One region of the Kitasatospora sp. NPDC001119 genome, then DNA from elsewhere that is predicted to be linked to it. Evidence: riboswitches for the same ligand, from Rfam matches in the RefSeq annotation. Region 1 holds a riboswitch; each other region holds the start of a gene.
The links. Region 1 has a riboswitch for S-adenosylmethionine ahead of ACWDD9_RS08650 (aminotransferase class V-fold PLP-dependent enzyme). Riboswitches for the same ligand answer to the same signal wherever they lie in the genome.
Positions count from the first base shown of each region.

Region 1 (10,084 bases):
ATCCATCGCCGCCATCGACGGCGTGAGCGAGGTCTACTCGGTGACGGGGGGCTACAACCTGGTGGCGATGGTGCGGGTGCGCCGGCACGACGACCTGGCCGAGGTCATCCCGGGCCGGCTCAACAAGGTCCCGGGCGTGGCCCACACCGAGACCCAGATCGCCTTCCGCACCTACTCCCAGCACGACCTGGAGGCCGCCTTCGCCCTCGGCCTGGACGAGTAGCGGTCAGCCCTCGGCGCGCCGGCCCCGCTCGACCTGCACGGTGGCGACGCAGCGCCCGCCCTCGTTGCGGTAGTTCCACGCCGCGCCCTCCGTGACCAGCTCCCGGACGGCGGTCAGGAAGCGGTCGACGTGCTCGTCCGGCGTCCCGGCGCCGAAGCTCACCCGGATCGCGTTCAGGCTGCGCTCGCCCGGCAGCGACGGCTCGGGCGCACCACACTCGGACGGTGCCTCGTCCTCGTCGCCCAGCAGCGTGCGCACCAGCGGGTGGGCGCAGAACAGGCCGTCGCGCACCCCGATGCCGTACTCGGCGGACAGCGCGGCGGAGAAGTGCGAGCTGTTCCAGTCCCGGACGACGAAGGACAGCACGCCCACCCGGGCGGAGCCCTCGCCGAACAGGTTCAGCACCTTGACCTGCGGGATCTCGGCCAGCCCGGCCGTCAGCCGGGCGATCAGCTGCTGCTCGCGGGCCTCCAGCCCGTCGAAGCCGGCCTCGGTCAGCGCCCGGCAGGCCGAGGCGATCGCGTAGGCGCCGATGACGTTCGGCGAGCCGGCCTCGTGCCGGGCCGGGCCGGTGTGCCACTGCACGGCCACCGAGCCGTCGGCCTCCCGGGCCACCGTCCGGGTCGCCCCGCCGCCGGCCAGGTACGGCTCGGCCGCGTCCAGCCAGTCCGCCCGGCCGGCCAGCACCCCGGCGCCGAACGGCGCGTAGATCTTGTGGCCGGAGAAGGCGATCCAGTCGACGTCCAGCTCGCGCACCGAGACCCGGTGGTGCGGCGCCAGCTGGGCGGCGTCCAGCACCACCCGGGCGCCGTGCCGGTGCGCGGTCGCGGTCAGCTCGGCGACCGGCCACAGCTCACCGGTCACGTTGGAGGCGCCGGTGACGCAGAGCAGCTTGGGGCCCTCGGGCGCCTCGGCGAGCGCGGCGTCCAGCGCGGCCACCGCCTCGGCCCGCGAGCGCGGCGCCCGCAGGTAGGTGACGTCCAGTCCGGCGTGCGCCCAGGGCAGCAGCGAGGCGTGGTGCTCGGTCTCGAAGGCGAACACCCGGGTGCCGGCCGGGACGGCGGAGGCCAGCAGGTTGAGCGAGTCGGTGGTGGCCCTGGTGAAGACCACCTGGTCTCCCTCGCGCAGGTCGAGGAACTCGCCGACGGTGCGGCGGCTCTGCTCGAACAGGTCGGTGGACAGCTGGGAGAGGTACCCGGCCCCGCGGTGGACGCTGCCGTAGTACGGCGCGTAGGCGGCGACGTCGTCCCACACCCGCTGGAGCGCCGGCGAGCTCGCCGCGTAGTCGAGCGCCGCGTAGCCGACCTTCTCACCGCTGGCGAGCGGGACCTGGACGTCGGCGCCGAGGACGGCGAGCGGGGTGCGGATTTCGGTGGCCAGAGACATGGGGATGCACTCCTTCTGGGGCAAGGGACCCCGGGAGTGCTAGTCGTCGGGCGTCCGCGCTTGTCGCACGGACGGCTTGCCGTGACGACCCGGTCCTCACCCAGGGCACCCCGCCACGGACGGAGGGTTGCCGGACAGCCAGCTGGGGCTTCGCGCTGTCACTCATGACCTGGCGAAGACTCTAGGCCGGGTCCACCGGGTGGTCAAACGGGCATCCAGCATCCGGACAGCACGGGAGCCCGCACCGGCGTACCGGCACGGGCTCCCCAACTACCGCCTCAGGCCCGGCTGGTGGCCTCCGACCAGCGCCGCAGCAGGTCCTGCGCGGCACCGGAGTCGATCGCCTTCGCGGCCCGCTCCATGCCGGCCGCCAGCTGCTCGGTGAGCGGCGCGTCGCCCAGCTCCAGCGCGACCAGCGCCGCCGCCGTGTTCAGCAGGACGGCGTCCCGCACCGGCCCGTGCTCGCCGGCCAGCAGCCGCCGCGCGACCTCGGCGTTGTACGAGGCGTCCGCCCCGCGCAGCGCCTCGATGCCGACCAGCTCGATGCCCACGTCCCGCGGGTCGAAGGTGGACTCGGTGACGACCCCGTCGCGCACCAGCCAGACCTGCGAGGTCGTGGTGATGGTCAGCTCGTCCAGCCCGTCGTCGCCGCGGAAGACCAGCGCGGTGGCGCCCCGCCGGGCCAGCACCCCGGCGATCAGCCCGGACAGCCGGGTGTCGAAGCAGCCGATGGCGTGCGCGGTGACCTTGGCCGGGTTGGTCAGCGGACCGAGGATGTTGAAGGCGGTCGGCACCCCGAGGTCGCGCCGCGCGGTGGCGGCGTGCCGCATCGAGGGGTGGAACTTCGCCGCGAAGCAGAAGGTCAGCCCGACCTCCTCGGCCACCTCGGCGACCCGCCGGGGGGAGAGGTCCAGCGCCACCCCGAGCTTCTCCAGCACGTCCGAGGAGCCGCTGGTCGAGGAGGCCGACCGGTTGCCGTGCTTGACCACCTTGGCGCCGGCGGCCGCCGCGACGATCGCCGACATGGTGGAGATGTTGACGGTCTTCGCCCGGTCCCCGCCGGTGCCGACGATGTCCACCGCCGGGCCGGGGATCTCCAGCGGCTCGGCGTGCGCGTACATCGCGTCGACCAGGCCGGCGATCTCCTCGACCGACTCGCCCTTGGCCCGCAGCGCGATCATGAACCCGGCCACCTGGACGGGGGACGCCTCGCCGCTCATGATCCGGTCCATCGCCCACGCGGTGGACGAGCGGTCGAGGTCCTCCCCCTGCAACAGTGCCGCCAGGAGGTCCGGCCAGGTGCGGACCACCTGCGCGGGGTCGCTACCGCCGTTCGCAGGGTTCACGTTCACCATGGCTGACTCCAGCTGTTGTCGGTTCCCCGCTCCGGGGACGTCCGTACGGATGGAGCCAGCCTATCGAGCGGAGCGCCCGCTTCTACCCCTGTCTTTCCTACTCCTGGCGCGGATTTCAGCGGACGGCCGGAGTCCGCTTCGCCAGCCGGTCCCGCAGCAGGGTGGCGACCGCCCCGGCCAGCGCCACCGGCTCCACCGGACGGGAGATCGCGGCGTCGGCCCGGCTCCAGGCGGCCAGCCAGGAGTCCTGCGGCCGGCCGATCAGCACCAGGACCGGCGGGCAGCCGTAGATCTCGTCCTTGAGCTGGCGCCCGAGGCCCAGCCCGCCGGCCGGAACGGCCTCGCCGTCCAGCACGCAGAGGTCCACTCCCCCCTTCTCCAGTGCCTTGAGCACCGCGGGGGTGGTCGCGCACTCCAGGTAGGACAGTTCCGGAAGGTCCTCGGCAGGGCGGCGGCCGAGCGCCGTCAGCACCTGCTCGCGGGTGTTGCGGTCGTCGCTGTAGACGAGGACGGTGAGCGTCTCATCGGTCGTGTACGCCATGGGCCCTGCTCCCTCAAGTGTGATCCGGACCACGTTCGCCTGATCCGGATGCTACTCCCGATCACCCTCCGCCGAGTCCCCCTCGCGCACGTTCCTCCCCAAGCCGCCGCGCCCCGGACTCACCCGCCTGGAGGACGGCCCGTCACCCGACCCCGCCCGGTCCACCCGTACGGCTCACCCGGGCGCCTTCCCCCCTACCTCCCTCGGCTACTCCGACCGTGCACCGGCGCGCCGGGCAACGGGGTCCAGGCTCCTCCGAGGAACCATCAGAAAAGGGACACGCCGCTGCTCACCCCCCGTACGGACACCCCGTCGCCCCCCAAGCGGGCATACCGCACGCACCGGACACTCCGAGGGACACCCCCCGACGTGAAGACGGAATAAGGGACCGACATAATGTCCGTCGTGGCGACAGCAACAGCAGTAGAAACCGGGCACGCGCACGGATCGGTCAACCGGCCGAACATGGTCAGCGTCGGAACGATCGTCTGGCTCAGTTCCGAGTTGATGTTCTTCGCGGCCCTCTTCGCGATGTACTTCACGCTCCGCTCCGTCAAGGGGCCGGAGTTCTGGACCGAGAAGGCCCACGCCCTCAACGTGCCCTTCTCCTCGGTCAACACCACGATCCTGGTGCTCTCCTCGCTGACCTGTCAGCTCGGCGTGTTCGCCGCCGAGCGCGGAGACGTGAAGAAGCTCCGGGCGTGGTTCATCCTCACGTTCGCCATGGGCGCGGTCTTCATCGGCGGCCAGGTCTTCGAGTACACCGAGCTGGTCAAGAAGGACGGCCTGTCGCTGTCCTCCGACCCGTACGGCACGGTGTTCTACCTGACCACCGGCTTCCACGGGCTGCACGTGACGGGTGGTCTGATCGCCTTCCTGCTGGTCCTGGGACGGACGTACGCAGCCAAGCGCTTCACGCACGAGCAGGCCACCGCCGCGATCGTCGTGTCGTACTACTGGCACTTCGTCGACGTCGTGTGGATCGGCCTGTTCGCGACCATCTACCTGATCAAGTAACCAGCTGATCAGGTCGCTGGCCACCGGCTGCGGCCCCCGCCCTCACCGGCGACGGGCCGCTTCTGCCGGTGCCGACGCTCCCACCGACCGACCGCGCGCGCAGCCCTAGACAGGCAGCCTCGTGCCGGCCAGACCGGCCGCCGGGTGCACCCACCAGTCGACCAGATCCTGACACCGGGGTTATTCCGTGAAAAAGCTCTCCGCACGACGGCGCCACCCATTGGCGGCGCTGGTCGTCCTACTTCTCGCCCTGGCGGCAACCGGGGGGCTGTACGCCGCGTTCGCGCCCGCCGACAAGGCGCAGGCCGACGTCGCCGCGCAGTCGCTCGCGATCGATGAGGGCAAGAAGCTCTTCGCCGTGGGCTGCTCCTCCTGCCACGGCCTGAACGGCCAGGGCAGCAGTGACGGTCCGAGCCTGGTCGGCGTCGGCTCCGCCGCTGTCGACTTCCAGGTCGGCACCGGCCGCATGCCGGCCCAGCAGCCCGGCGCCCAGGTCCCGCGCAAGAAGAACATCTACTCGCAGGCGGAGATCGACCAGCTCGCCGCCTTCGTCGCCTCCCTCGGTCCCGGCCCGGTGACCCCGACGGAGGAGCAGTTCACCTCGACCAACCCCGAGGACGTCTCCAAGGGTGGCGAGCTGTTCCGCACCAACTGCGCCCAGTGCCACAACTTCGCCGGCCAGGGTGGTGCCCTGACCAAGGGCAAGTACGCCCCCTCGCTGGAGGGCGTGGACGCCAAGCACATCTACGAGGCCATGCAGACCGGCCCGCAGAACATGCCGTCGTTCCCGGACACCACCATGCCCGAGGAGCAGAAGAAGCAGATCGTGGCCTTCGTCCGCCACACCACCAACGATGAGCCCAACCCCGGCGGTCTCACCCTGGGCAGCCTCGGTCCGGTGACCGAGGGTCTGTTCGGCTGGATCTTCGGCCTCGGCACGCTCATCGCGGTCGCGATCTGGGTCGCCGCCCACACCACCAAGGCCAAGAAGTCATGAGCCACGACATGTCAGAAGAGAAGCTCCCGGAGCCGCACGGCTCCGCCGGCGAGGTGGCCGACCACGGCAGCCCGTTCGCCGACCCGGGCCTGCCGGCCCACGAGCCCCGTCGCACCGACATCGACGAGAAGGCCGCGTCGCGTGCCGAGCGCCAGGTCTCGCTGATGTTCGTGGTCTCGATGCTCGCCACCGTCGGGTTCATCGCCTCGTACGTGGCCATCGACCCGGACAAGATCGTCTACATCTTCCCGCTCGGTCACGTCAGCGCGCTGAACTTCGCGCTCGGCCTGACCCTGGGCGTCGCGCTGTTCATGATCGGCGCGGGTGCGGTCCACTGGGCCCGCACGCTGATGTCGGACGTCGAGCTGCCCGCCGAGCGTCACCCGATCGAGGCCTCCGACGAGGTCCGCAACGACGTCATCGAGCAGTTCAAGACCGGTGCCGCCGAGTCCGGCTTCGGCCGCCGCAAGATGATCCGCAACACCCTGATCGGCTCCATGGCGCTGGTCCCGCTCTCCGGCGTGGTCCTGCTCCGTGACCTTGGCCCGCTTCCCGAGAAGAAGCTCAAGGAGACCGGTTGGAAGGAGGCGACCGAGACCAAGCCGCTGCAGCTCATCAACATGAACACCATGCAGCCGATGAAGCCCGAGGACATCATCGTCGGCTCGCTCACGTTCGCCATGCCGGAGGGCCTGTCCACGCACAGCGAGGACTTCCAGCAGCGGATCGCCAAGGACGCCCTGATGCTGGTCCGCATCGCGCCCGAGGACATCAAGGACGACAAGTCCAAGGAGCTGGGTTTCGAGGGCATCCTCGCCTACTCCAAGATCTGCACCCACGTCGGCTGCCCGATCAGCCTGTACGAGCAGCAGACCCACCACGCGCTCTGCCCCTGCCACCAGTCGACCTTCGACCTGGCGGACGGCGCCCGCGTGATCTTCGGCCCGGCCGGCCACCCGCTGCCGCAGCTGAAGATCATCACTGACGAGAAGGGCAACCTGGTCGCCACCGGCGACTTCGCGGAGCCCGTCGGCCCGAGCTACTGGGAGCGTGCTCGATGAGTAGCGCGAGCAGCACCACGACCGGTGCCGCCAAGCCCTCCAGCACGCGTGAAAAGCCCGCCAACAAGTGGGAAGCCGCGGCTGACTGGACTGACGGCCGGCTGGGGATCTACTCCCTCGCCAAGGCCAACCTGCGGAAGATCTTCCCGGACCACTGGTCCTTCATGCTGGGCGAGATCTGCCTCTACACCTTCGTCATCATCATCCTGACCGGTGTCTACCTGACGCTGTTCTTCAAGCCCTCGATGGCCGAGGTCGTCTACGACGGCTCGTACGTGCCGCTCAAGGGCATCCCGATGTCGGAGGCCTACGCCTCCACGGTGGACATCAGCTTCGAGGTCCGCGGCGGTCTGCTGATCCGGCAGATCCACCACTGGGCCGCCCTGGTCTTCGTGGCCGCGATGCTCGTCCACATGATGCGCGTGTTCTTCACCGGCGCGTTCCGCAAGCCGCGTGAGATCAACTGGGTCTTCGGCTTCCTGCTGCTGATCCTGGGCATGTTCGACGGCTTCTTCGGCTACTCCCTGCCGGACGACCTGCTGTCGGGCACCGGTATCCGCTTCATGGAAGGCGCGATCCTCGCCGTCCCGCTGATCGGCACCTACGTCCAGATGTTCCTGTTCGGGGGCGAGTTCCCCGGCCACGACATCGTGCCGCGGTTCTTCACCATCCACGTGCTGCTGATCCCGGGCATCATGCTCGGCCTGCTGGTGGCCCACCTGATCCTGGTCTTCTACCACAAGCACACCCAGTGGGCGGGCCCGGGCAAGACCGAGAAGAACGTCGTCGGCATGCCGCTGATGCCGGTCTACATGGCCAAGGCCGGTGGCTTCTTCTTCCTGGTGTTCGGCCTCATCGCCGTCATCTCGGCGATCGCCACGATCAACCCGATCTGGGCGTACGGCCCGTACCGTCCCGACCAGGTGTCCACGGACGCCCAGCCCGACTGGTACATGGGCTTCTCCGAGGGCCTGATCCGGATCATGCCCGGCTGGGAGATCAGCGTCTGGGGCGGCCACACCCTCAACCTGGGTGTCATGGTCCCGCTGGCGATCTTCCCGCTGGTCCTGGTCTCGATCGCGGCCTACCCGTTCATCGAGGGCTGGATCACCGGCGACAAGCGCGAGCACCACATCCTGGACCGCCCGCGCAACGCCCCGGTCCGCACCGCCCTGGGCGCCGCCTGGATCAGCCTCTACCTGATCCTGCTGATGGCCGGTGGCAACGACCTGTTCGCCACCCACCTGCACCTGTCGATCAACTCGGTCACCTACTTCGTCCGCGTCGGCTTCTTCGTCGTCCCGGTCGTCGTCTTCATCATCACCAAGCGCTGGTGCCTCGGCCTCCAGCGCCGTGACAAGGAGAAGGTGCTGCACGGCCGCGAGTCGGGCGTCATCAAGCGCCTGCCGCACGGCGAGTTCGTCGAGGTGCACACCCAGCTGCCGCAGAAGGACCTGTACAAGCTCACCGCGCACGACCAGAACCAGCCGGTCGAGCTACCGGCCCAGACGGACGAGAACGGCGTGGCCCGCAAGGCCGGCGTCGTCACCCGCACCCGGGCCAAGCTCTCCCGCGGCTTCTACGGCGAGGGCAGCCAGATCCCCAAGCCGACCGCCGAGGAGCACCACGAGATCACCAGCGGCCACGGCCACCACTGATCCCGTAGGCACCACCGCGTCACCCCGAGGGCCGCTGACCAGAGTTCTGGTCGGCGGCCCTCGGGCTTTCCCGTACCCGCCGCCCCGCGTCCTCAGGAGCCCCCGTGCAGCTGTCCGTCGACCCCGCCTCGGCCACTCCCCCGTACGAGCAGATCCGCGCCCAGATCGCCGACCGGGCCCGCTCCGGCGAGCTGCCGACCGGGCTGCGGCTGCCCACCGTCCGCGCCCTGGCCGAGGAGCTGGGACTGGCGGCCGGCACCGTCGCCCGGGCCTACCGCGAACTGGAGGCGGACGGCGTGGTGGAGACCCACGGCCGGCGCGGCACGCTGATCGCCGCCACCGGGGACGCCGCGCACCGGCTGGCCGCCGAGGCCGCCGCCGAGTACGCCGCCCGGGCGAGCCGCCTGGGCGTCTCCCGCGCGGAGGCCCTGGCCGCCGTGGACACCGCCCTGCGGCTGGCCTACCCGCAGGGCTGAGCGCCCTCGGAGGGGGCCTCAGGGGGTCTCAGAGCTCGGGGCGGACCATCCCGGCGGCGGGGGCCTGGGAGGCCGGTGCGGTGGTGCTGACGGGCTGTCCGGAGGCGCTGTGCTTGACCCAGTCCGTCCAGGCGATGTTCCAGTCCCCGAAGCCGTTGCCGAAGGGCTCCATCCGGCCGCCACGGCTGTTCACCACCGTCACCAGGTCCCCCACCCGGGTGTGCTGGAAGAACCACTCGGCGTTGCCGGTGCTCATGCCGGTACAGCCGTGGCTGACGTTCTCGACGCCCTGCGAGCCGACCGACCAGGGCGCCGCGTGGACGTACTCGCCGCTCCAGGTCACCCGGGTGGCCCACAGCACGTCGAGGTCGTAGGACTCCGTGCTGCCCGGCGCTATCCCGATCGTCTCGCCGTTCATCCGGACCGACCGCTCCTGGCCGAGCACCACCTTGACGCCGTTGCGGGTGTCGAAGCCGGGCTTGCCGGTGGTGACCGGGATGGTCCGCAGCGCCTCGCCGTCACGCTTCAGGGTGAGCTCGTGGGCGGCCGCGTCGATCACCGACTCCACCCGCTCGCCGATCCGCAGCTTCAGCGAGCTGCGGTCACCGCCGTACAGGCCGTCGGCGATCCGGCTGCCGGTGCCGTCGAAGGCCAGCGAGACGGTCGTCCCGGCCGGCCAGTAGTCCTCCGGACGGAAGTGCAGGTTCTTGTCGTCCACCCAGTACCAGGCGCCGGTGACGGCGGGCTGGGAGCCGACGGTCAGGGCGCGCTCGACCTCCTGGCGGGCCTGGGGGTCCTTCACCGCCTCGGAGAGCTCCACGGTGAGCGGCTGGCCCACCCCGTAGACGCCGCTGCCGGAGGAGTCCGGGCCGAGCTTGGCGGTGAGCAGGCGTTCGGCGGCGAGGGTGCTGAAGCTCGCGGTGGTGTCGCCGCGGCCGCCCTTGCCGTCGTCGGCGGAGATCCGCACCGTGTACGCGGTGGCGGCCTTCAGCCGGCCGGTGGTCTGCCAGCTGCGCTGGTCCTCGGCGAGCTTCCCGGCGACCACCCGGCCGTCCGGGCCGACCACGGTGACGTCGGTGAGCCGGCTGTCCTGGACGGCCGTCACGGTGACCGGCTGGGAGGGGTCCGCCTTGGCGTCCGCCGAGAGGTGGACCAGCGGGGCCGCGTCGACCCGGTGCGGTCCGACCGGCTCCTCGTCCCGGGCCGTGCAGCCGGCCAGCGGGGCCAGCACGGCGAGGGCCAGCGAGATGCCGCCGAGAGCTGCGATTCCGCGCCTGTCGGCCATGGCCGCCTCCGAAGGTTTCGCACGATTGATCAGATCGTAGGAACGCCCCCGGTGAAGCGACATCCGAGGGACATCCGGTTCACCC
Region 1 is NZ_JBSFKI010000005.1:277,972-288,055, forward strand. It holds gene ACWDD9_RS08645 (Lrp/AsnC family transcriptional regulator) at 1-223, shown strand, start outside; gene ACWDD9_RS08650 (aminotransferase class V-fold PLP-dependent enzyme) at 227-1,609, opposite strand; SAM riboswitch class IV at 1,661-1,779, opposite strand; gene trpD (anthranilate phosphoribosyltransferase) at 1,888-2,964, opposite strand; gene ACWDD9_RS08660 (response regulator) at 3,080-3,505, opposite strand; gene ctaE (aa3-type cytochrome oxidase subunit III) at 3,902-4,522, shown strand; gene qcrC (cytochrome bc1 complex diheme cytochrome c subunit) at 4,710-5,519, shown strand; gene qcrA (cytochrome bc1 complex Rieske iron-sulfur subunit) at 5,528-6,580, shown strand; gene qcrB (cytochrome bc1 complex cytochrome b subunit) at 6,577-8,238, shown strand; gene ACWDD9_RS08685 (GntR family transcriptional regulator) at 8,343-8,714, shown strand; gene ACWDD9_RS08690 (L,D-transpeptidase) at 8,743-9,999, opposite strand.

Region 2 (10,084 bases), on a different contig from region 1:
CACTTCTTCTCCAGCACGACGTTGCGGCCCTTGGGGCCGAGCGTGACCTTCACGGCGTCGGCGAGCTGGTTCATGCCACGCTCAAGGCCGCGGCGAGCTTCCTCATCAAAGGCGATGATCTTGGCCATCTGAAGTGGTCCTCCGGGACACGGTCGACTGCTCGGACCAAGGGGTGCCCGCGACGGACGGCCCTGGTGTGCGGGGGTCCATTCCCCTACCGCTCCCGGGGGCCTCACCGACCCGGTCCGCTGTCACTCTCACGCTGTGAGTGCTAACGCCAATGATTAGCACTCCGGGTGGTCGAGTGCAAGCCCAATCGACGATCCGCGAGCCGTCGCCGGAGCCCCGGCGGAGCCGCGTCGGGGAACGCCGACGGGCCCGTACGACACGCGTCGCACGGGCCCGTCGAGAAGCGAGTGGTCACCAGCCGTAGGGCCGCGCCGAGCTCCTGGAGTCGGAAGGGGTCAGACCGCCGCGCGGACCATGTCCGCCTGCGGGCCCTTCTGTCCCTGGGAGATCTCGAACTCGACCCGCTGGCCCTCCTCGAGGGTGCGGTAGCCGTCCATCTGGATCGCGCTGTAGTGGACGAAGACGTCCGCACCACCGTCGACCGCGATGAAGCCGTAGCCCTTCTCCGCGTTGAACCACTTGACGGTGCCCTGAGCCATTCCGAACTCCCCTAGTGCTGTGCTGGCCCTTCACGTGCCCGCAGGTCGCGGGCCCGGATTGGTTGAAGGCCGGCCCGGGGAACCCCCCCTGGGCGCAGCCGTGCACGCCGCAACCATCCGCGCGGAACGCCGGGCGGCCTCCGGTGAGCGGGTGATTGCGTCGACCGCCGCTGAATGTATCCGGATCGACGCCCTCTGCAACAGGGCCAACCGCCGGTAATTCCGCCAAGGCGTCAAGGGACAGGACGGATCGAATCGGAATAATCTCGGCATTCCACGCCGGACATAGCGGACGAATTACTCAAATGCCCGCGCGAATTCTGACATCTGCCTGACATGTTTCACGGTCCGCCCCCGGCGGCCGGACGCCCCCGGGCCGAGCACTGCGGGGGCCGAAAGGGAAACCCTGTTCCCAGCCGAGCCACACTCTACTCCGACTCGACCCGGAAATATTCCCGCCGGAATGCGAGCGGTCGCCCGCGCATACGGAGAACGGATTTCCGTACGCGCGGGCGACCGCGGGTTCTGCTTTGTCGGCTCAGCAGCCGCCGGCCACCGCCGGGATGATCGAGACGCTGGCGCCGTCCTTGATCTCGGTCGCCAGACCCTCGGCGAAGCGCACGTCGTCGTCGTTCACGTAGACGTTCACGAAGCGGCGCAGCTTGCCCGTGTCGTCCAGGATGCGGGCCGCGATGCCCGCGTGGTTCTTCTCCAGGTCGGCGACGACCTCGGCCAGGGTGGCACCCTCGGCGGTCACCTCGGCGGCGCCGTCGGTGTAGGTGCGCAGGATGGTGGGGATGCGGACGGTGGCGCTCATGACTCTCCTAGCGGGGGCGGGGCCTATCGGGTGGTTCAGGCGGACACGAGGCCGGCGGCGCGGAACGAGTCCAGCGTCGGGCGGATGACGGCGGTCATCCCGGAATCGGAGACGGCGTCCAGGGTCTTCAGCCCGTCGCCGGTGTTGATCGCGACGGTCTCCTTGGCCGGGTCCAGCTGCCCGGTCTCGACCAGCTTCTTCAGCACGCCGACGGTCACCCCGCCCGCGGTCTCGGCGAAGATCCCCTCGGTCCGCGCCAGCAGCCGGATCGCCGCCACGACCTCGGCGTCCGTGACGTCCTCCACCGCGCCACCGGTACGGCGGGCGATGTCCAGCACGTACGGGCCGTCGGCCGGGTTGCCGATCGCCAGCGACTTGGCGATGGTGTCCGGCTTCACCGGCTTGATCACGTCCCGGCCGGCCTTGAACGCGGCCGACACCGGCGAGCAGCCCTCCGCCTGGGCGCCGAAGACCTTGTACGGCCGGTCCTCGACCAGGCCGAGCCTGATCAGCTCCTGGAGCCCCTTGTCGATCTTCGTCAGCTGCGAGCCCGAGGCGATCGGGATCACGATCTGCTCCGGCAGCCGCCAGCCGAGCTGCTCGCAGATCTCGTACGCCAGCGTCTTGGAGCCCTCGCCGTAGTACGGCCGCAGGTTCACGTTGACGAAGCCCCAGCCCTCGCCGGCCGGGTCGCCGATCAGCTCCGAGCAGAAGCGGTTCACGTCGTCGTAGTTGCCCTCGATGCCGACCAGCTCGCCGCCGTACACCCCGGCCATGACGACCTTGCCCTGCTCCAGGTCGTGCGGGATGAACACGCAGGACCGGAACCCGGCCCGGGCCGCCGCCGCACCCACCGCGCCGGCCAGGTTGCCGGTGGAGGAGCAGGACAGCGTGGTGTAGCCGAACGCCCGGGCCGCCTCGATCGCGCACGCGACCACCCGGTCCTTGAACGAGTGCGTCGGGTTCCCGGAGTCGTCCTTGACGTGCAGCTGGGCGGTGAAACCGAGCTCCCGGCCCAGGTTGTCCGCCTTCACCAGCGGGGTCCACCCCGGGTTCAGGTTCGGCTTGGACGCCACGTCGGCCGGCACCGGCAGCAGCGGCGCGTACCGCCAGATGGAGGCCGGACCGGCCTCGATCCGCTTGCGCAGCTCCTCGGCGCCCTCGCTGCCGAACTCGTAGGCGATCTCCAGCGGGCCGAAGCACTCCAGGCACGCGAAGCTGGGGCCGAGCGGGAAGCGGGTGCCGCACTCGCGACAGGACAGCGCGGCGGCCGGGCCGAGGTCGACGGAAACGGGTGCGGCAGTGTCGATAGCCATGATGGCGAGGCCTCTCTCCTCATCTTCCCCGTGGCGCGGTCGCGACACGGGACGGAATTGGCACCTGTCCCGCCGGGGCCTGTCGACAGACAGCCGCGCGAGAAGGTTGCCGGGACGTCAACGGGCCGTTCCCTCAGTCCCTCTGGATGAGCTTGTGAAATTGTGGTGGTGCTCAACGGAGACCCCGGCGTGCAAAGGTCCGACCGCTGTACGAAGACTGTATCCGAAGGCGTCAAACCTGAACGGGACCGTCCGCCAAGCGAGATGACCCGTCCCACCGACCTCGCCGAGGAGATCTCCGTGCCCGCCGAACCGACTCCCGCGCTCCTCCCGCAGGCGGCGTCCTGGCTGCGCCGCCGCTCCTGGAGCGCGGCCGACCGGCCGGTCCGCACCCTGCTCGACGCCAAGGAGCGCACCGGTCGCACGGTCAGCGTGGTCCTCCCCGCCCTGGACGAGGAGGCCACCGTCGGCGACATCGTCCGCACCATCCGCCGCGAGCTGATGGAACGCCTCCCGCTCGTCGACGAACTCGTCGTCGTCGACTCCGGCTCCACCGACGCCACCGCCGCCGTCGCCGCCGAGGCCGGCGCCCGGGTCGAGCACCGCGACGCCGTCCTGCCCCGGCTGCCCACCGTCCCCGGCAAGGGCGAGGTGCTCTGGCGCTCGCTGCTGGTCACCCACGGCGACATCGTCTGCTTCGTCGACGCCGACCTGCGCGAGTTCGACCCGGCCTTCGTCTCCGGCATCATCGGCCCGCTGCTCACCGACGAGTCCATCCAGCTGGTCAAGGCCATGTACGACCGCCCGCTGGAGTCGGAGGGCGCCGTCCTGCCAGCCGGCGGCGGCCGGGTCACCGAACTCGTCGCCCGCCCCCTGCTCAACCTCCACTGGCCGGAACTCGCCGGTTTCGTCCAGCCGCTCGGCGGCGAGTACGCGGCCCGCCGCTCACTGCTCGAACGGCTGCCCTTCCCCACCGGCTACGGCGTCGAACTCGGCCTGCTGGTCGACGCCCTGGAGCTGGCCGGCCTGGACGCCCTCGCCCAGGTGGACGTCGGCGTCCGGCACCACCGCCACCAGGACGGCCAGGCCCTCGGCCGGATGGCCGCCACCATCTACCGGACCGCCCTGGAACGCCTCGACCGCACCCACCGCCTCAAGGCCTCCGCCGACCTCGTCCACCCCCACCTCACCCAGTTCACCCGCGACCCGGAAACCCGCGCCTTCACCGCCCACACCCACCCGGTGACCGCCCTCGAACGCCCCCCGATCCACACCCTCCCCGAGTACGCCGCCCGCCATTAGGGCCTCTCTTTCGGATCATGCCAGGCGCGCGACGTGATCCGAAAGAGAGGCCCTGGGCCCTCTCTTCGACGGGCCGCACGGGTTTGCCACGCCGACCCCACGGCAACATGCCAACCATGGGCGATCTCACGACCAACCGTTCGAGCGTGACCGGCACCGCCCCCGTCCTGGTGGCGTCCAACCGGGGACCGGTGTCCTTCAGCACCGCCGACGACGGCACGCTGACCCTGCGCCGCGGCGGCGGCGGCCTGGTCTCCGGCCTCTCCGCCATCGACGACCCGAACGCCGTCTGGGTCTGCGCCGCCCTCGACGACTCCGACCGCAGGGCCGCCGCCGAGGCACCCCACGGCCGCCTCGACCTGGCCGGCCACGAGGTCGGCGGCCAGGCCGTACGGATGCTGGACATCGACCCGCTGACCTTCGCCCGCGCCTACAACGGCGTCGCCAACTCCACCCTCTGGTTCGTCCACCACCTGCTCTACGCGACCCCCACCGCCCCCTCCTTCGACGCCGCCTTCCGCACCGAGTGGGCCGCCTACCGGGCCTACAACGAGGCCTTCGCCGAAGCCCTCGCCGCCGAGGCCGCCCCGAACGCCGCCGTCCTCGTCCAGGACTACCACCTCTCCCTGGTCCCGGCCCTGCTCCGCGAAGCCCGCCCCGACCTGCGGATCGGCCACTTCTCGCACACCCCCTGGGCCCCGCCCGAGTACTACCGGATGCTGCCCGACGACGTCGCCCGGGCCGTCCTCACCGGCATCCTCGGCGCCGACCGGGCCGGCTTCCTGACCCAGCGCTGGGCCCGCGCCTTCGCCGCCTGCTGCGAGGACCTCCTCGGCGCGACCGTCGACCACGACGCGCTCACCGTCACCGTCGACGGCCGCACCACGCGCCTCGGCGTCCACGCCCTCGGCGCCGACGCCGACTTCCTGCGCGAGCGCGCCCACCGCCCCGACGTCGACGAACGCCTCGCCGCCCTCCGCGCGGCCGTCGGCGACCGCCGCACCATCGTCCGGGTCGACCGCACCGAGCTGAGCAAGAACATCGTCCGCGGCCTCCAGGCCTACCGGCACCTGCTCCGCACCCGCCCCGAGTGGCACGACCGGGTGGTGCACATCGCCTTCGCCTACCCGTCCCGCACCGACCTCGCCGAGTACCGCGCCTACACGGCCGCCGTCCAGCGGCTGGCCGAGGAGATCGACGCCGAGTTCGCCACCCCCGCCTGGCGGCCCCTGATCCTCCACGTCGACGACGACTTCCCGCGCTCCCTCGCCGCCTACCGGCTGGCCGACGTCGCCCTGGTCAACCCCATCCGCGACGGCATGAACCTGGTCGCCAAGGAGGTCCCGGTGGTCTCCGACCACGGCTGCGCCCTCGTCCTCTCCCGCGAGGCCGGCGCCCACGCCGAACTCAAGGACGACGCCCTCACCGTCAACCCCTACGACGTCATCGCCACCGCCGAGGCCCTCCACGCCGGCCTCACCATGAGCCCGGAGGAGCGCGCCGACCGCACCAAGCGCCTGGCGGCGGCGGCCACCGCGCTCCCCCCGCAGCAGTGGTTCCTGGACCAGCTCAACGCGCTGTGAGCGCGTCCGCCAAGGCCCCCAACAGCTCCACCACGCCCTCCGGCCCGGCGACCACCAGGTCCGCCCGGTCGGCCAGCTCCCGCACCGGCGCGTCCCCCACCGCACCGGCGCAGACCAGCACCCCGGCCACGCCCTCGCCGCGCAGCTCCTCCACCGCGGCGAAGGCCGCCACGTCCCCCAGGTCGTCCCCCGCGTAGAGCACCGACCGCGCCCCCCGCTCGCGCAGGAACCCGGTCAGCGCCGCCCCCTTGTCCACCCCCGGCGGCCGCAGCTCCAGCACCAGCCGCCCGGGCTCCACCACCAGCCCGTGCCCGGCCGCCAGCTCCCCCACCGGCGCCCGCAGCAGCTCCAACGCCTCCTCCGGCGCCGCCGTCCGCCGGGTGTGCACGGCCACCGACCGCCCCTTGTCCTCCACCCACGTCCCCTCGGGCGCCCCCACCCGCTCCAGCACCCCCGGCAGCACCGCCCGCACCCGCGCCACCCCCGGATGCACCTCCGGCGCCGAGAGCTCCCCGCCCTCCCACCGCTCGGCCCCGTAGTGCCCCAGCACCACCACCCCCGGCAGGTCCGCGAACCCCCCGTACTCCACCGCCACCCCGGCCGGCCGCCCCGTCACCACCACGACGCCCCCCACCACCGGCGCCAGCCGCCGCAACACCCCCACCACCCCCGGATGCGCCCGCGCCCGCCCCGGATCCGCCACGATCGGCGCCAGCGTCCCGTCGAAGTCCAACCCGATCACGGCATCCCCGGGCGCGCCCAGCACCGCCCGCACCCCGTCCCGCCCAACCCCGGTCCCCGGCACGAACATCTCTTCAAAGCCCATACCGAAGCCCTACCCCGGAGCCCCCCACTCCGCACCCCGGCCTCCCCGGAGCCCCCCACCTCCCCCACCAGGGCCACCTCCCCCACCCCCACCCACCCGCCCCTCCCCTCTAGCGAGAGGGACGCGCTGCGGGAGGGGGTGGCGCAGGGGGTGGCCGCGGAGAGGGGCGTGACGGGTGATTTTCAGACTGCCAACGGTCTGAACGCCCCACCTCCAGGGTTGGCAGTCTGAAAATCATCCAGCCCCCGGAGCGACCACCCCCGGAGCCGCCCCCGGCCCCCCCACCCTCCCGAGAGCCCGAACCCCCCCACCCGTCAACGGGCCCCCCGCCGAGCCTCCCGCACCCGCCGCAGCCGGTTCACCAGCACCGGCGCGTGCGCCAGCGCCTCCTCCTGGTCCAGCAGCGCGTTCAGCACCTGGTAGTACCGCGTCGGGGAGAGCCCCAGCTCCTCCCGGATCGTCCGCTCCTTGGCCCCCGCCGTCCGCCACTGCCGCCCCTCCAGCGCCAGCACCGCCCGGTCCCGCTCGCTCAGCTCGCCCACCGCCGACACCTCCGTCCACCGCTACGGAGTGTCATTCTCGCGCGCGACCCGGACACACACTGCTCGCCCCACCGCTCCCCGTGCCCGGCTACCGTCACCCCCATGACCACGCCGAGCTTCGCCCTGCACATCCCGACCGCCGACCTCGACCCCGACCCGCTCGACCCGTCCCAGATCGTCTCGGGCACCCCCGAGGTCACCGGCCGGGTGCTCTCCGAGTCCGCCGACGGCCGTCACCTGCGCGGTCTCTGGCAGATCACCCCCGGCGTGGTCACGGACGTCGAGGCGGACGAGATGTTCGTGGTGCTCAGCGGCCGGGCCACGATCGAGGTCGAGGGCGGCCCGACCCTGGAGGTCGGCCCGGGCGACTGCGCGGTGCTGCGCGAGGGCGACCGCACCACCTGGACGGTCCACGAGACCCTCCGCAAGGCCTACGCCATCACGCTGCCCTGAGCCCCGTCGGGGCCGGGGCGAACCACGCCCCGGCCCCGACGGCCTGCTACTTGCGGACCTTCACCGCTTCCTTCACCGCCGCGTCCTGCAGTCCTTCGAGCACCTGCTTCGGGTCCCCCGTCACGGCCTGCCCGATCCCGGCCTTGATCCGGTTGCTGACCTCGCCCCAGGCCGGGTCCCCGAACGGGTAGAAGCTCGCGTTGCTGAGCCCGACCGCGAACTGCTTGAGGTCCTCGTGCTTGGGGTCGGACGACATCTGGGCGAACGCGTCCTGGGTGACCGGCAGGAGGTTGTACTGCTCGTCGAACTTCAGCTGGTTGTCCTTGCCGTAGACGAACGCCAGGAACTTCTTGATCTCGTTCTTGTGCCCGTTCGCCTTCAGCGCCATCATCCAGTCCGCGACCCCGAGGCTCCCGGTCCGTCCGACGCCGTCCTTCTTCGGGATCGGCGCCGTGCCGAACTCGATCTTCCCGGCGGTCGCCATCCGCAGCAGGGTCGGGTGCCCGTTCAGCATCGCGACCTTCCCGGCGGCGAAGTCCTGGAACACCGGGGTGCGGTTCATCTTGCCCGGGTCCGGGTACGTCAGCCCGGTGGCCACCAGGTTGCTCTTCAGCCAGCCGAAGGTGGCCTGGTTCTGGGCGCTGTCGATGGTGTAGTTGCCGACGTCGTCGGAGATGCTGCCGCCGCCGCTCAGCGTCCACAGCATCGACTCGGCCGGTGCCTCCTCCGGCCCCAGCGGCAGCCCGTACGGGGTCACCCCCGGCACCTTGGCCTTGATCTTCTCGGCGTCCTGCCGCAGCTCGTTCCAGGTGGCCGGCGGCTGGGTGATCCCGGCCTGCCGGAAGACCGCCTTGTTGTAGAAGAGCACCCGCGAGGAGGAGACGAACGGGATCCCGTACTGCGTCCCGACCACCTGCCCGGCGTGCGCGAAGGTGTCCAGGAACCTGGCCTGGGTGTCCACCGAGAGCACGTCGGAGGCCGGGTACAGCCGGTCCGCCGCGACCTGGTCCGCGAAGCCGCCGGTCTGGAGCAGGTCCGGCGACTTGCCGGCGGCGATCATGTCCTCGACCTTCTTGCCGATCTCGGTCCAGCTGTCCACCTCGACGCTGACCCTGATCCCGGGGTTGGCCGCCTCGAAGTCCCTGGCGACCGCGTCCCAGTAGTGCTGGGAGCTGGTCTCGGGGCTCTCCCCGTAGTCGGCGGCGACCAGTCTGAGGGTGACCGGCCCGTCGTCCTGCCCGCCGCAGGCACTGACCGCGGTGAGGACCAGTGCTCCGGCCAGCGCACCGCCGAGCACACGGGTGGGAACGTGGACGCGCCTGTTCAACGCGGGTACCGCCTTCGGGGGGATGGAACGGGGGATGGAACGGGGGGTGAACGCAGCCGGAACGGGGGAATCCGGCAGGGGGACGCGCAACACTCCCAAACCCGTCGACCACCGGTCCACACCACCGCCCGGCGCCGCCCCAGTAGTTATCGAAGTGCTCGGCGTCATTGCACAATGCGCAACAAAACCCCCACTCACCCCGGTCCGCGCCCGCCCCGCACCCCGGCGCAAAGCCGCGCACACCCCCGCAGCTGCGACAAAGCTCACCCAGTATGGACCAGACCAATCCGACAACTGGACTAGACCTCTTCTACCCGCCCAAGGGAAACTGTCCTCCGTGAAGCACGTCATCGCACTCGATGTAGGCGGCACCGGCATGAAGGCCGCGCTGCTCGCCCAGGACGGCTCCGTGCTGTTCGAGGCACGCCGACCGACCGGGCGGGAGCACGGCACGGACGCCGTCGTCGCCGCCATCCTCGACTTCGCCACCGACCTGGCGGACGAGGGCCGCAGCCGTTTCGGCGTCGCCCCGCTCGCGGCCGGTGTCGCCGTCCCGGGCACGATCGACGAGAAGAACGGCATCGCGGTCTTCTCCGCCAACCTCGGCTGGCGCGAGCTCCCGCTGCGCAAGCTCCTCGGCGAGCGCCTGGCCGGACCGGACGGCGGCGCGATGCCGGTGGCCCTCGGCCACGACGTGCGCTCCGGCGGCCTGGCCGAGGGCCGGCTCGGAGCCGGCCGCGGCGTCGACCGCTTCCTGTTCATCGCCCTCGGCACCGGCATCGCCGGCGCCATCGGCATCGACGGCCGGATCGAGGCCGGCGCGCACGGCTACGGCGGCGAGATCGGCCACGTCGTGGTCCGCCCGGGCGGACCGCAGTGCGGCTGCGGCGCCCGCGGCTGCCTGGAGACGCTGGCCTCCGCCTCCGCCGTCTCCCGCGCCTGGGCCGAGACCAGCGGCGACCCCGACGCCGACGCGGCATCCTGCGCCGCCGCGGTGGACGCCGGGGACGACCGCGCCCTCGCGGTCTGGCAGCGCGCCATCGACGCCCTGGCGGACGGCATCGTGCTGGCCCAGAGCCTGCTCGACCCGTCCACCGTGATCGTCGGCGGCGGGCTGGCCGAGGCCGGCGACACGCTCTTCACTCCGCTGCGCGCGGCGGTCACCGGGCGACTGACCTTCCAGATGCCCCCGAAGGTCGTACCCGCCATGCTCAAAGACACCGCCGCGTCCCTGGGCGCGGGCCTGCTCG
Region 2 is NZ_JBSFKI010000022.1:251-10,334, reverse strand. It holds gene groL (chaperonin GroEL) at 1-128, opposite strand, end outside; gene ACWDD9_RS25730 (cold-shock protein) at 465-668, opposite strand; gene ACWDD9_RS25725 (MoaD/ThiS family protein) at 1,207-1,485, opposite strand; gene thrC (threonine synthase) at 1,521-2,801, opposite strand; SAM riboswitch class I at 2,818-2,954, opposite strand; gene ACWDD9_RS25715 (glucosyl-3-phosphoglycerate synthase) at 3,066-4,103, shown strand; gene ACWDD9_RS25710 (alpha,alpha-trehalose-phosphate synthase (UDP-forming)) at 4,220-5,686, shown strand; gene otsB (trehalose-phosphatase) at 5,673-6,497, opposite strand; gene ACWDD9_RS25700 (DUF3263 domain-containing protein) at 6,827-7,054, opposite strand; gene ACWDD9_RS25695 (cupin domain-containing protein) at 7,157-7,507, shown strand; gene ACWDD9_RS25690 (extracellular solute-binding protein) at 7,554-8,834, opposite strand; gene ACWDD9_RS25685 (ROK family protein) at 9,172-10,084, shown strand, end outside.
Region 2: another riboswitch for S-adenosylmethionine. It lies ahead of thrC (threonine synthase); the one in region 1 lies ahead of ACWDD9_RS08650 (aminotransferase class V-fold PLP-dependent enzyme).

Region 3 (10,084 bases), on a different contig from region 1:
ACCGGCACCGCCGGACCGGCCGCGCAGCAGGTGGGGCCTGTGGGCCCACGGGGACTTCCGCCGGCTCTGGATCGGTGAGACCACCAGCAACTTCGGCACGGCCGTCGGGAGCGTGGCGCTGTCCCTGGTGGCCGTGGTCACCCTGGGCGCCAGCCCCCTCGCGGTGGGCGTGATCAACGCGGCCGCCTGGCTGCCCTGGCTGTTCCTCGGCCTGCTGGCCGGCGCCTGGGTGGACCGCTGGCCCCGGCTGCGGGTGATGCTGGTCTGCGACCTGCTGCTGCTCCTCCTCTTCGGCAGCGTGCCGGTGGCCAGTTGGCTGGGGGTGCTGTCGCTGGCCCACCTGGTGGTGGTGGCCCTGCTGACCGGGGCGGTGAAGGTGTTCTTCTCCACCGCCTACGGCGCGGTGCTGCCCACCCTGGTCGGCAAGGCCGACCTGCTGGAGGCCAACGTCAAGCTGCGCTCCGGCGCCTCGGCGGCCGAGATCGCCGGCCCGGGCGCGGCCGGTCTGCTCTCCCAGGCGTTCGGCGCCGCCAGCGGGATGTTCGCGGACTCGCTCACCTACCTGGTGTCGGCGGTGTTCCTGCGGCGGATCAGGACGGAGGAGCGCCCCCCGCCGGTGTCCGAGCGGCGCGGCATCCCGCGCGAGATCGGCGAGGGCGTCCGGTTCCTGCTGCGCGACCCGTACCTGCGCACGTTCGCCTGCTTCGCGGCGGTCGGCAACCTGGGGCTGAACGGCATCCAGGCGGTGCAGACGGTCTTCCTGGTGCGCAGTGTGGGGCTCGAACCGGGCGCGGTGGGCGGGGTGTTCGCGCTGGTGAGCGTCGGCGGACTGGCCGGCGCGATGCTGGCCGGACGGGTCGCCCGCAAGCTGGGCAGCGCGCGTGGGCTGCTGGTCTGCGAACTGGTGGTCGCGCCCTTCATCCTGCTGCTGCCGCTGGCGGGCGACCGGCTGCCGCTGGTGGTCAGCGCGCTCGCCTGGGCGGTCGCGGTCTGCGGGGTGGTGGCGGGCAACGTGCTCGCCGGCAGCTTCTCCCAGGGCTACTGCCCGCCCGCGATGATCGGCCGGATCCGGGCCAGCTCCGCGACCCTCAACTACAGCGCGATCCCGGTGGGCGCCCTGCTCGGCGGCTACCTCGGCGAGGCGATCGGCGCCCGCAGCACGATCTGGCTGATGGCGGGCGTGCTGCTGTCGGCGGGCGCGGTGCTGCTGGCCAGCCCGCTGCGCGGCCTGCGCGACTTCCCGACCCGGCCGCCGGCCCCCACCGCCTGACCGGCCCCCGCCTGTATCGCTCGCACCGCCCGTACCGCCCGTACCGCCCCTGCCGCCCGTATCCGACTTCCGAGGAGCTTCCGATGGCCCGCACCGCCCGCCCGCGCCACTACCTGATGTGCCGTCCGACCCACTTCGACGTCACCTACGCGATCAACCCCTGGATGGACCCGGCGAAGCCGGTGGACACCGACCTGGCCGTCGCCCAGTGGGAGCAGCTGCACGCCCTGTACGGCGAGCTCGGCCACCGGGTCGACCTGATCGACCCGCTGCCCGGCCTGCCCGACATGGTCTACGCGGCCAACGGCGCCACCGTGGTGGACGGCAGGGTGCTCGGGGCGCGCTTCCGCAACACCGAGCGGGCCGCCGAGGGCCCGGCCTACCTGGAGTGGTTCCGCGCCCGGGGCTTCGAGACCCGCGACCCGGAGTACGTCAACGAGGGCGAGGGGGACCTGCTGACGACGGCGAGCTACGTGCTGGCCGGGCGGGGCTTCCGCAGCGTGGCCGACGGGCACGCGGAGGCGCAGGAGTTCTTCGGCCGCCCGGTGGTCGGCCTGGAGCTGGTCGACCCGCGCTTCTACCACCTGGACACCGCGCTCGCCGTGCTGGACGGCGACGAGATCATGTACAACCCGGAGGCCTTCTCGGCCGGCAGCCGTGCGGTGCTGCGGCGGCTGTTCCCGGACGCGCTGCTGGCGGACCGGGCCGACGCGGAGGTGTTCGGCCTCAACGCGATCAGCGACGGCCTGCACGTGGTGCTGCCGGAGGCGGCCGTGGGACTGGCCTCGCGACTGCGCGAGCGCGGCTTCCGGCCGATCGGGATGGACCTCAGCGAGCTGCTCAAGGGCGGCGGCAGCGTGAAGTGCTGCACCCTGGAGATCCGCGCGACGGCCTGAGCGGGCGGCCCACCGAGCACCGGTGATCATTGGTGATCACCGGTGCTCGACTGTAGATCGACCGTTGAACGCTCCCGGCCAGACTGGTGCCACACCACGACGGAACCCCTTCCCAGCAGGGAAGCGAGCCGAGGAGTACCAGAGATGACGCAGCGTCCGGCCACCACCATCCGCACCCGCCTCCGGCTGTTCACGGTCGGCCTCGGGGTGACCGTCGCCCTGGGCGCCGGCCTCTCGGTGACGGTCGCCGGGGCGGCGGCCGACGCCGGGGTGGCGACGGTGGTGAGCGGCGGCGGCGCGACGCCGACGCCCACCCCGACGCCCACCCCGACCGGTGGCACCGGCGACTGGAACAGCACCGGTTCCTGAGCACACCGGTTCCTGAACACATCGGCTCCTGAGCACACCGGTTCCTGCGCACCAGTTCCTGAACGCACCGGAACCGCCAGCAGGATCGATTCCTCAGCAGCCCGAGGAGAGCCGGTCGGCGGCCCGCCGGACCGCCCGGCCCGACGGGGTCGACGGATCCGGACCCTCGGCCCGGGGCAGCAGCCCCGCCACCTCCGCCGCCTCCGGCAGCCCCAGCCGGACGAAGATCCGGTGCGCCTCCCGCAGCCGCCCGTACGCCTCGGCCTCCCGCCCGAGGTCGGCCAGCGTCCGGCCCAGCACCAGCAGCGCGTGGCCCTGGTCCCGCTCGGCACCCAGCTCCTCGCACAGCTCCAGCGCCTGCCCGGCGTGCTCCAGCGCCTCCTCCGTCCGGCCGAGCGAGCGCAGACTGTCCGCCATCCGGTAGCGGGCGTGCCCGGCCCGGGCCCGCAGACCGGACGCCGAGGCCACCGCCAGGCACTCGCCGAACCAGGTGACCGCCTCCTCGTGCCGCCCCAGCCCGTGCAGCGCCAGCCCCAGCACGTACAGCGTGTACGCCCGGCCCGGATCGTCGTTCCGGGTCCGCAGCTCGGCCAGCGCCTCGTGGCAGATCGGCACCGCCTCGGCGGCCCGCCCGCTGCGCACCCGGGCCAGCGCCGCGTTCACCGTCGTCACCAGCGCCCCGGAGCGGTGGCCGAGTTCGCGGGCCAGCAGCAGCGCCTCGTCGTAGTGCCCGACGGCCTCGTCGTAGCGGCTGAGGAACTGGCAGACCAGGCCGAGGTCGTTCAGCGCCTGGCGCAGGATCACCGTGTCGCCCGCCGCGCGGGAGGCGGCCACCGCCAGCCGGGAGGCCTCCTCCGCCTCCTCCAGCCGGGTGGCGGCCAGGGCGACGTTGCCGCGCAGGAAGTGCGCCCGACCAGCTGCCCGGTGGTCGGCGCGGTGGACCGCGGCGGCGGCCAGGGCCTCCGCGGTGGTGGCCAGCTGGCGGCTGGGCGGGGCGAGGACGAACGGCGTGAGCGCGATCAGCAGGTCGATCGCGGCGCGCAGCGGGTCCGTGGTCGGTCCGTCGGCGGAGTCCGGTGTCGGGGCCGGTGTCGGGCCGTCGGAAGGCTCGCCGCTCTGGCCGTCGGTGTCGTCCGCGACGCTCCAGCCCGCCACCTGCGCGGCCAGCGCGATCGCCCCGGAACCCTCCGCCTCGGCCCAGGCCCGCGCCCCGTCCGGGCCGTCCAGCGGGACGCCCGCGCTACGGGCCGGCCCGAGCGCGCCGGCCGCCGGATCCCCGGGGACGGCGTGCTGGAAGGCCGAGCACGCGGTGGCCAGCAGGTGGTCCAGCATCCGGTCGCGGGCCGCCACGGCCGCGCCGGGATCGTCCGGACGGCGTCGGGCGAACGCGCGCAGCAGGTCGTGGAAGCGGTAGCGGCCGGGGAAGGGCGACTCCATCATCGCCACGTCCACCAGGGCCTCCAGCAGGTCCTCGGCGTCGTACTCGTCCAGGTCCAGCAGGGCGGCCGCGGCCTGCAGCCCGAGGTCAGGCCCGTCCACCGAGGCGGCCAGCCGGAACGCCCGGGCCTGGGCGGGCGTCAACTGGCGGTAGCTCAGTTCGAAGGCCGCCGCCACCTCCAGGTCGCCGATCCGCAGCTCGTCGATCCGCCGCCGCTCGACCGCCAGCCGGCGGCCCAGCGTCTGCACCGTCCAGCTCGGCCGGGCCGCCAGCCGGGCCGCCACGATCCGGACCGCGAGCGGGAGGTGGCCGCAGACGAGCAGCAGCTCCCGGGCGGCCTGCGCCTCGGCGGCCAGCCGCTCGGCGCCGATGGTGCGGCCCAGCAGTTCGAGCGCCTCCTCGGGTTCGAAGACGCCGAGGTCGGCCTGGACGGTCGCGGGCAGGCCGGACAGCCGGGTCCGGCTGGTGGTGAGCACGGCGCAGCCGACCGCACCCGGTAGCAACGGTCTGATCTGTGCGGTGTCGTGGACGTTGTCGAGCACCAGCAGCAGCCGCCGGCCGTCCACCGCCGAGCGGAACAGCGCCGAGCGGGCGTCCAGCCCCTCCGGCACCGCGTCGGCCGGCACGCCGAGCGCCACCAGGAAGCCGCTGAGCACCGCCTCCGGATCGGCCGGGGTGGCGTCGGCGCCCCGCAGGTCGACGTAGAGCTGCCCGTCCGGGTAGGCCTCGCGCACCCGGTGGGCGACGTGCAGGGCCAGCGCGGTCTTGCCGACCCCGCCCATGCCGACCACGGTCGCGATCACCAGCGCCTGCTGGCCCGGTGCGCCGGGGTTTCTGTCGGGCGCCCCTCCGTGCGCCCCGCCGAGAGCCTTGCCCAGCCGTTCGACCAGGACCGATCGGCCGGTGAAGTCGGCCGCGTCGGGCGGAAGTTGGGCCGGTCTGGGGGTCGGTGTGCTGCTCCCGGCCGGGGCGGTGTTCCCGGTCGGTGCGGTGGCGGGAGCGTTCGGCGCCGCCGGTCCGGCGGGCGGGTCCGGTGCCTCGGCCCCGGGAGCGGCCGGCTCCGCCGGACCGGCGGCGGCCGGGCCCGGGACGAGCGCGACGGGGACGAGCGCGACGGAGGGTGCCGGGGCGGCGAGCGACGGGTCCCCTTCCAGGATCCGCTGGTGCAGCAGGTCCAGCTCCGCCCCGGGCGCCACCCCCAGTTCGGCCAGGAACAGCTGACGCGCGCCCCGGAACACGGCCAGCGCGTCCGCCTGCCGCCCGGCCTGGTACAGCGCCCGCATCAGCAGCCCGTACGCCCGCTCGTGCAGCGGGTGCTCGGTGGTCAGCGAGGTCAGCTCCGGGATGCACCGGGAGTAGCGCCCCAGCGCCAGGTCCAGGGCGATCCGCTCCTCCAGCAGGGTCAGCCGCAGCTCCTGGAGCCGCTGGCGCTGCCGCTGCGCGAACGGCCCGGGGATGCCGGCCAGCGGCTCGCCCTGCCACAGCTCCAGGGCCTGGTTCAGCAGGTCGCGTGCCTGCTGCGGCTCCCCGGCGGCCGCCGTGCGCTCGGCCTGCGCCGCCAGCTCCTCCGCCTGCGCCGCGTCCACCGCGTGCTTGGGCAGCACCAGCCGGTAGCCGTCCCCGACCGAGGTCAGCACGGTCGGCGCGTCCGGCGCCTCGCCGTGCAGGACCTTGCGCCACCGCCAGGCGTAGGTGCGCACCGTCGTCATCGCGGTGCCCGGCGGCTCCTCGCCCCACAGGGCGTCGATCAGGTCGGTGGCGCTCGCGCCGTGGCCGGGTCGGAGCAGCAGCACCGCCAGCATCGCCTGCTGCTGGGGGCTGCCCACCTTCAGCACGGTCGCGCCGCGCTGCGCCCGCATCAAGCCCAGCACCGAGAACCGGAAATCATCCATTCCTGCACCTGCCCGCTTCATGTGCTCGCCCCCGCCCGCACGTGCCACCCCCGAATTGGTGAGTCCCTATCAACCCACGGGACCTGGCGGGATGTCGAGAGATCGTCGACCCGGTGGTGATCCGGTGTTGATCGGCCGTCGCCACAATCGGTGATGTGGCGCCCGCAGTCGGCCCGGCCCCTCACCGCCGGACCCGCCACGTCCCCGGTCGCCCGGCCGCCGACCGGCGACCCCCACGGCTCTCGGAGGCGGACGCCCATGAACACGGACCGGAACAGCGACCTGAGCACCGGCCGGAAAGCGGATCCGAACGCGGAACCGAGTACGGCGTCGAGCACGGACCTGAGCACCGACTGGGCCACGGACCGGCAGGGCGGCCTGGACACCGACCTGCTCCACCGGCTGCTCGACGTCGACCCGGCCTGCGGACCCGTCGAACTGCTCCACCGCGCCCGGGGCGAGCGCCACCTCCCGTACCTGGTGCTCGCCGCGCTCGCCCGGGAGGACGTCCGGATGGGCGCGCACGCCCGGGACGAGCTGCGGCGCGCCCGCGACCGGGTCGAGTGTTACGCCCGGGTCGCCCGCGACCTCGCCGACGCCACCGGGGTCCGCCCGATCCGCGACCTGCCGCTGGCCGGCTACTACCCGCCCGACCTGCCCCGGCCGCTGGCCGAGCTCAGCCTCGTCAGCCCCACCGAGGCCTCGCTCTGGCAGGCCGTCAACCGGCTGGTCACCGACCACCCGGTGGAGTCCGTGGAGGTCACCCTGCTCGGCGAGCGCCCCCGGCACACCGCCGTCACCCTGCGCTGGCCGGCCGGGGACCCGCTGCTCGACCCGTGGTACCAGGTGCGGGTCGCGACCGCCGCGCTCCCCGGCGACCTCGCCACCGTCCCGGTCCGCCCCTACCTGGCCGCCGACGACCACGTCGAATGCCTGATCGCCCTCGCCGAGGAAGGGCTCGGGCGCACCTTCCTCGCGGGCGACGTGATCGACGTGGCCCGGCTCGCCGGGCAGCCCTTCGAGCCCGTCGAGACCGCCGCGGTGGTCGCCGCCTACCGGCTCGCCCCGGAGGCCGCCGCCCTCCTCGACCTCGCCGCCGAGCACGTGCCGCTCGGCGCCCTGCGGGACGTCCGCACCGTCCTGGAGGCCGAGGTCGCCCCCGAACTCCGCCGCCGGACCTCTGCCGGCACCCCGCCGTGCCACGGCACCTCGCCGCGCCACGGCACGCTGCTGCGCCGCACCGTCATCCGGCACCAGTGGGACGAGGCGCTGCTGCTCCCGGCCGGCGACGCCACCCTGCTGCTCACCCCGGTCGCCGACTACCTGCTCGGCCCCGAGGGCACCCGGCCGACGGACCGCGAGCGCACCGCCGCCCTCGCCGCCCTGCACGCCTGGGACGCGACCCTCCCCGGCAGCCCGGACGGGGCCCCGTGCACCGGCCTGTCGGGGCCGCGCCACCGCTGAGCCGGCCCCGCGGGGCGTGGCCGAGGGCGGGTCGAGGGCGGGGGGACTTGCCGACCCGCCCCGGATGTCTTGTATCGTTCCTGGCGAATCATCCAGAGGGGTGGAGGGACCGGCCCTACGAAGCCCCGGCAACTCCCCGTTCGACCCGGCGTCCGAAGTACGCGCCGTGTTGGCGGGGGCAGTGCCAACTCCGGCCTGTCGCCACTGTGGCGCGGGAAAGATGAGGAGACACGGTGCTCTCTGTGCTGTCCTTCGCCCGGGCGCTTCCCGCCCCGGTCCTTTCGCGTACCCGTCTCGTGCCCGGCGCAGGCAATCGGCCGACTTCTCCGGCCTGTCCTCGCTGACCACACCCCCCGGCTCCCCGCCAGGAGCCGCCGTGAGCAGCGCGGACCCGCTGCTTCCGGGCCTTGAGACTGGAGTACCCATCCCATGGAGAACACGAGCGGCGTCGGCGTGCTCGACAAGGTCACCTCGATCCTCGGCACCTTGGAGGCCGGGCCCGCCACCCTGGGCGGCCTCGTCGCCGCCACCGGCATGGCGCGGCCCACCGCCCACCGGCTGGCCGTCGCACTCGAACACCACCGCCTGGTCAGCCGGGACGTCCAGGGCCGGTTCATGCTCGGCCCCCGCCTCGGCGAGCTCTCGGCGGCCGCCGGCGAGGACCGGCTGCTGGCCGCGGCCGGCTCGGTCCTCGCCCAGCTGCGGGACGCCACCGGCGAGAGCGCCCAGCTCTACCGGCGGCAGGGCGAGGTCCGGATCTGCGTGGCCGCCGCCGAGCGGCTCACCGGCCTGCGCGACACCGTTCCGGTGGGCGTCACCCTCCCCATGAAGGTCGGCTCCGCCGCCCAGATCCTGCTCGCCTGGGAGGAGCCCGAGCGCCTCCACCGCGGCCTGCAGGGGGCCCGCTTCACCGCCACCGCGCTGAGCGGCGTGCGGCGCCGCGGCTGGGCCCAGTCGGTCGGCGAGCGCGAGGTCGGGGTCGCCTCCGTGGCCGCGCCCGTCCGCGGCCAGTCCAACCGGGTGGTGGCCGCCGTCACGGTCTCCGGGCCGATCGAACGGCTCAGCCGCCACCCCGGCGCCCAGCTCTCCCAGGCCGTCGTCGAGGCGGCCCACCGGCTCACCGAGGCCCTGCGGCAGCCCTGACGGGGGTTCCGAGGCTCTCGGATTCCGAGGTTCCGGGGTTCCCTGGTTACGGGTTCCGAACCTCGGGTTCCGAACCTCGGGTTCCGAGACTCCGGGCTCCGGGGCGCACCTCCGCGCGCCCCGGGGCCCGGTTGCGGCCCGTACCGGTCCCGGGTCCGGCTTGGCTCGGGCCCGGCTCAGGCCTGGTGCCGACCGGCTCAGGCCCGGTGCGGCAGGCCGGTGAGGCTGGGGCGGGGGATCCGGCTGATCACCGCGCCGATCAGTGTGCCGATCGACACCCCGAAGACCGCCGAGACGGCCGCCAGCAGCGACTGCGCCCCGTTGCCGACCTCGATCTGCGCGGTGTTCAGCAGACCGAAGGAGCCCGGCACGACGATCCAGAACGCCGGGAGGTAGAGCACCTGCCAGAGCGGACCGCCCGGCAGCCAGTGCACCAGGGTGGCCGCGACCGCGGCGGCCACGGCGCCGGCCAGGCCGCCGATCGCCGCGCCGTGCACCGACCCCACCGCCACCTGGGCGGTGACACTCACCGCGATCACCGCGACGATCCACGGGATGGCCGAGGGCGGGGTGTGGACGTTGACCACCACCCCGGCCACCGCGATCGCCAGCCCCAGCGCGATCACCCACCAGCTCGGCTTGGCCACCTGCACGTTGGCCAGCGCGGTGGACGGCATGCCGATCGCGGTCGCGGCCGCGGCCACCCCGGCGAGGAACAGCGTCAGCTGCACGGCGCCGGAGACCAGCCGAGCGGTGCCCGCGTTGGCGGCGCCGGCGGCGATCTCGGACAGCCCGGTGACCAGCAGCCCGCCCGGCAGCAGGATCGCCAGGGTGGCCACGATCGTCCGCAGCGGCCCGTCCAGCAGCGAGGCCCGCGCGAGTGCCAGGACCAGCAGCGCGACCAGGAAGCCGGCCGTGACGGGCAGCAGCGGCCGCAGGTGCGGCCGCCGCCGGGCGAGCACGGTCAGGCCCACCACGATCAGCGAGCCGAGCCCGGCGGCCAGCACGTTCGCCGCCACCGGCTGCAGGAAGATGCACACCCCGACCCCGACCGGCAGCGCCCCGAAGTCCGCCACCCACGCGGGCCAGCGGGCGGGCGCCCGCCGGATCCGGTCCAGCTCGGCGCGCGCCCGGGGCCCGTCGAGTTCGCCCGCCCGCAGCCGGTGCACCAGGTCGAGGACGTCGGCCGTCTGCTCGAACCGCAGGGTGCCGCCGAGCGGCTGGAACCTGGTGGCGCCGTCCGGGTGCAGGGCCACGAACAGCCCGTTGGTCAGCGCGGCGACCTGGACCTCAGGGGCGCCCAACGCCCGCCCCAGTCCGCGGAGTTCGTCCTCGACCTCATGGACGGGCAGGCCGCCGCCTAGCAGGGCTTCGCCCAGGTCGAGCAGGAGACGGCAGAGCGGGTCGGGCGGGGCGTCGGTGTCCCGGACCGATGGAGACTTGCTAGGCATGGCAGGTATCGTCCCACCCTGCCCGATTCGGTCTGAATCTGCCCCGGTCTGTTCGCTTCCCGAGCGCCTGCTGCTCCCGGGGCCGCCGGGGTCCGGGTGACCGCTACGGGCGGACGGTGAGGACCAGCTTGCCCGTGACCCGGCCGGTCTCGCCCTCGGCG
Region 3 is NZ_JBSFKI010000021.1:167,905-177,988, forward strand. It holds gene ACWDD9_RS25625 (MFS transporter) at 1-1,270, shown strand, start outside; gene ddaH (dimethylargininase) at 1,354-2,166, shown strand; gene ACWDD9_RS25635 (hypothetical protein) at 2,311-2,535, shown strand; gene ACWDD9_RS25640 (AfsR/SARP family transcriptional regulator) at 2,629-5,865, opposite strand; gene ACWDD9_RS25645 (hypothetical protein) at 6,124-7,329, shown strand; SAM riboswitch class I at 7,415-7,556, shown strand; gene ACWDD9_RS25650 (IclR family transcriptional regulator) at 7,759-8,472, shown strand; gene ACWDD9_RS25655 (threonine/serine exporter family protein) at 8,670-9,923, opposite strand; gene ACWDD9_RS25660 (NADP-dependent oxidoreductase) at 10,027-10,084, opposite strand, start outside.
Region 3: another riboswitch for S-adenosylmethionine. It lies ahead of ACWDD9_RS25650 (IclR family transcriptional regulator); the one in region 1 lies ahead of ACWDD9_RS08650 (aminotransferase class V-fold PLP-dependent enzyme).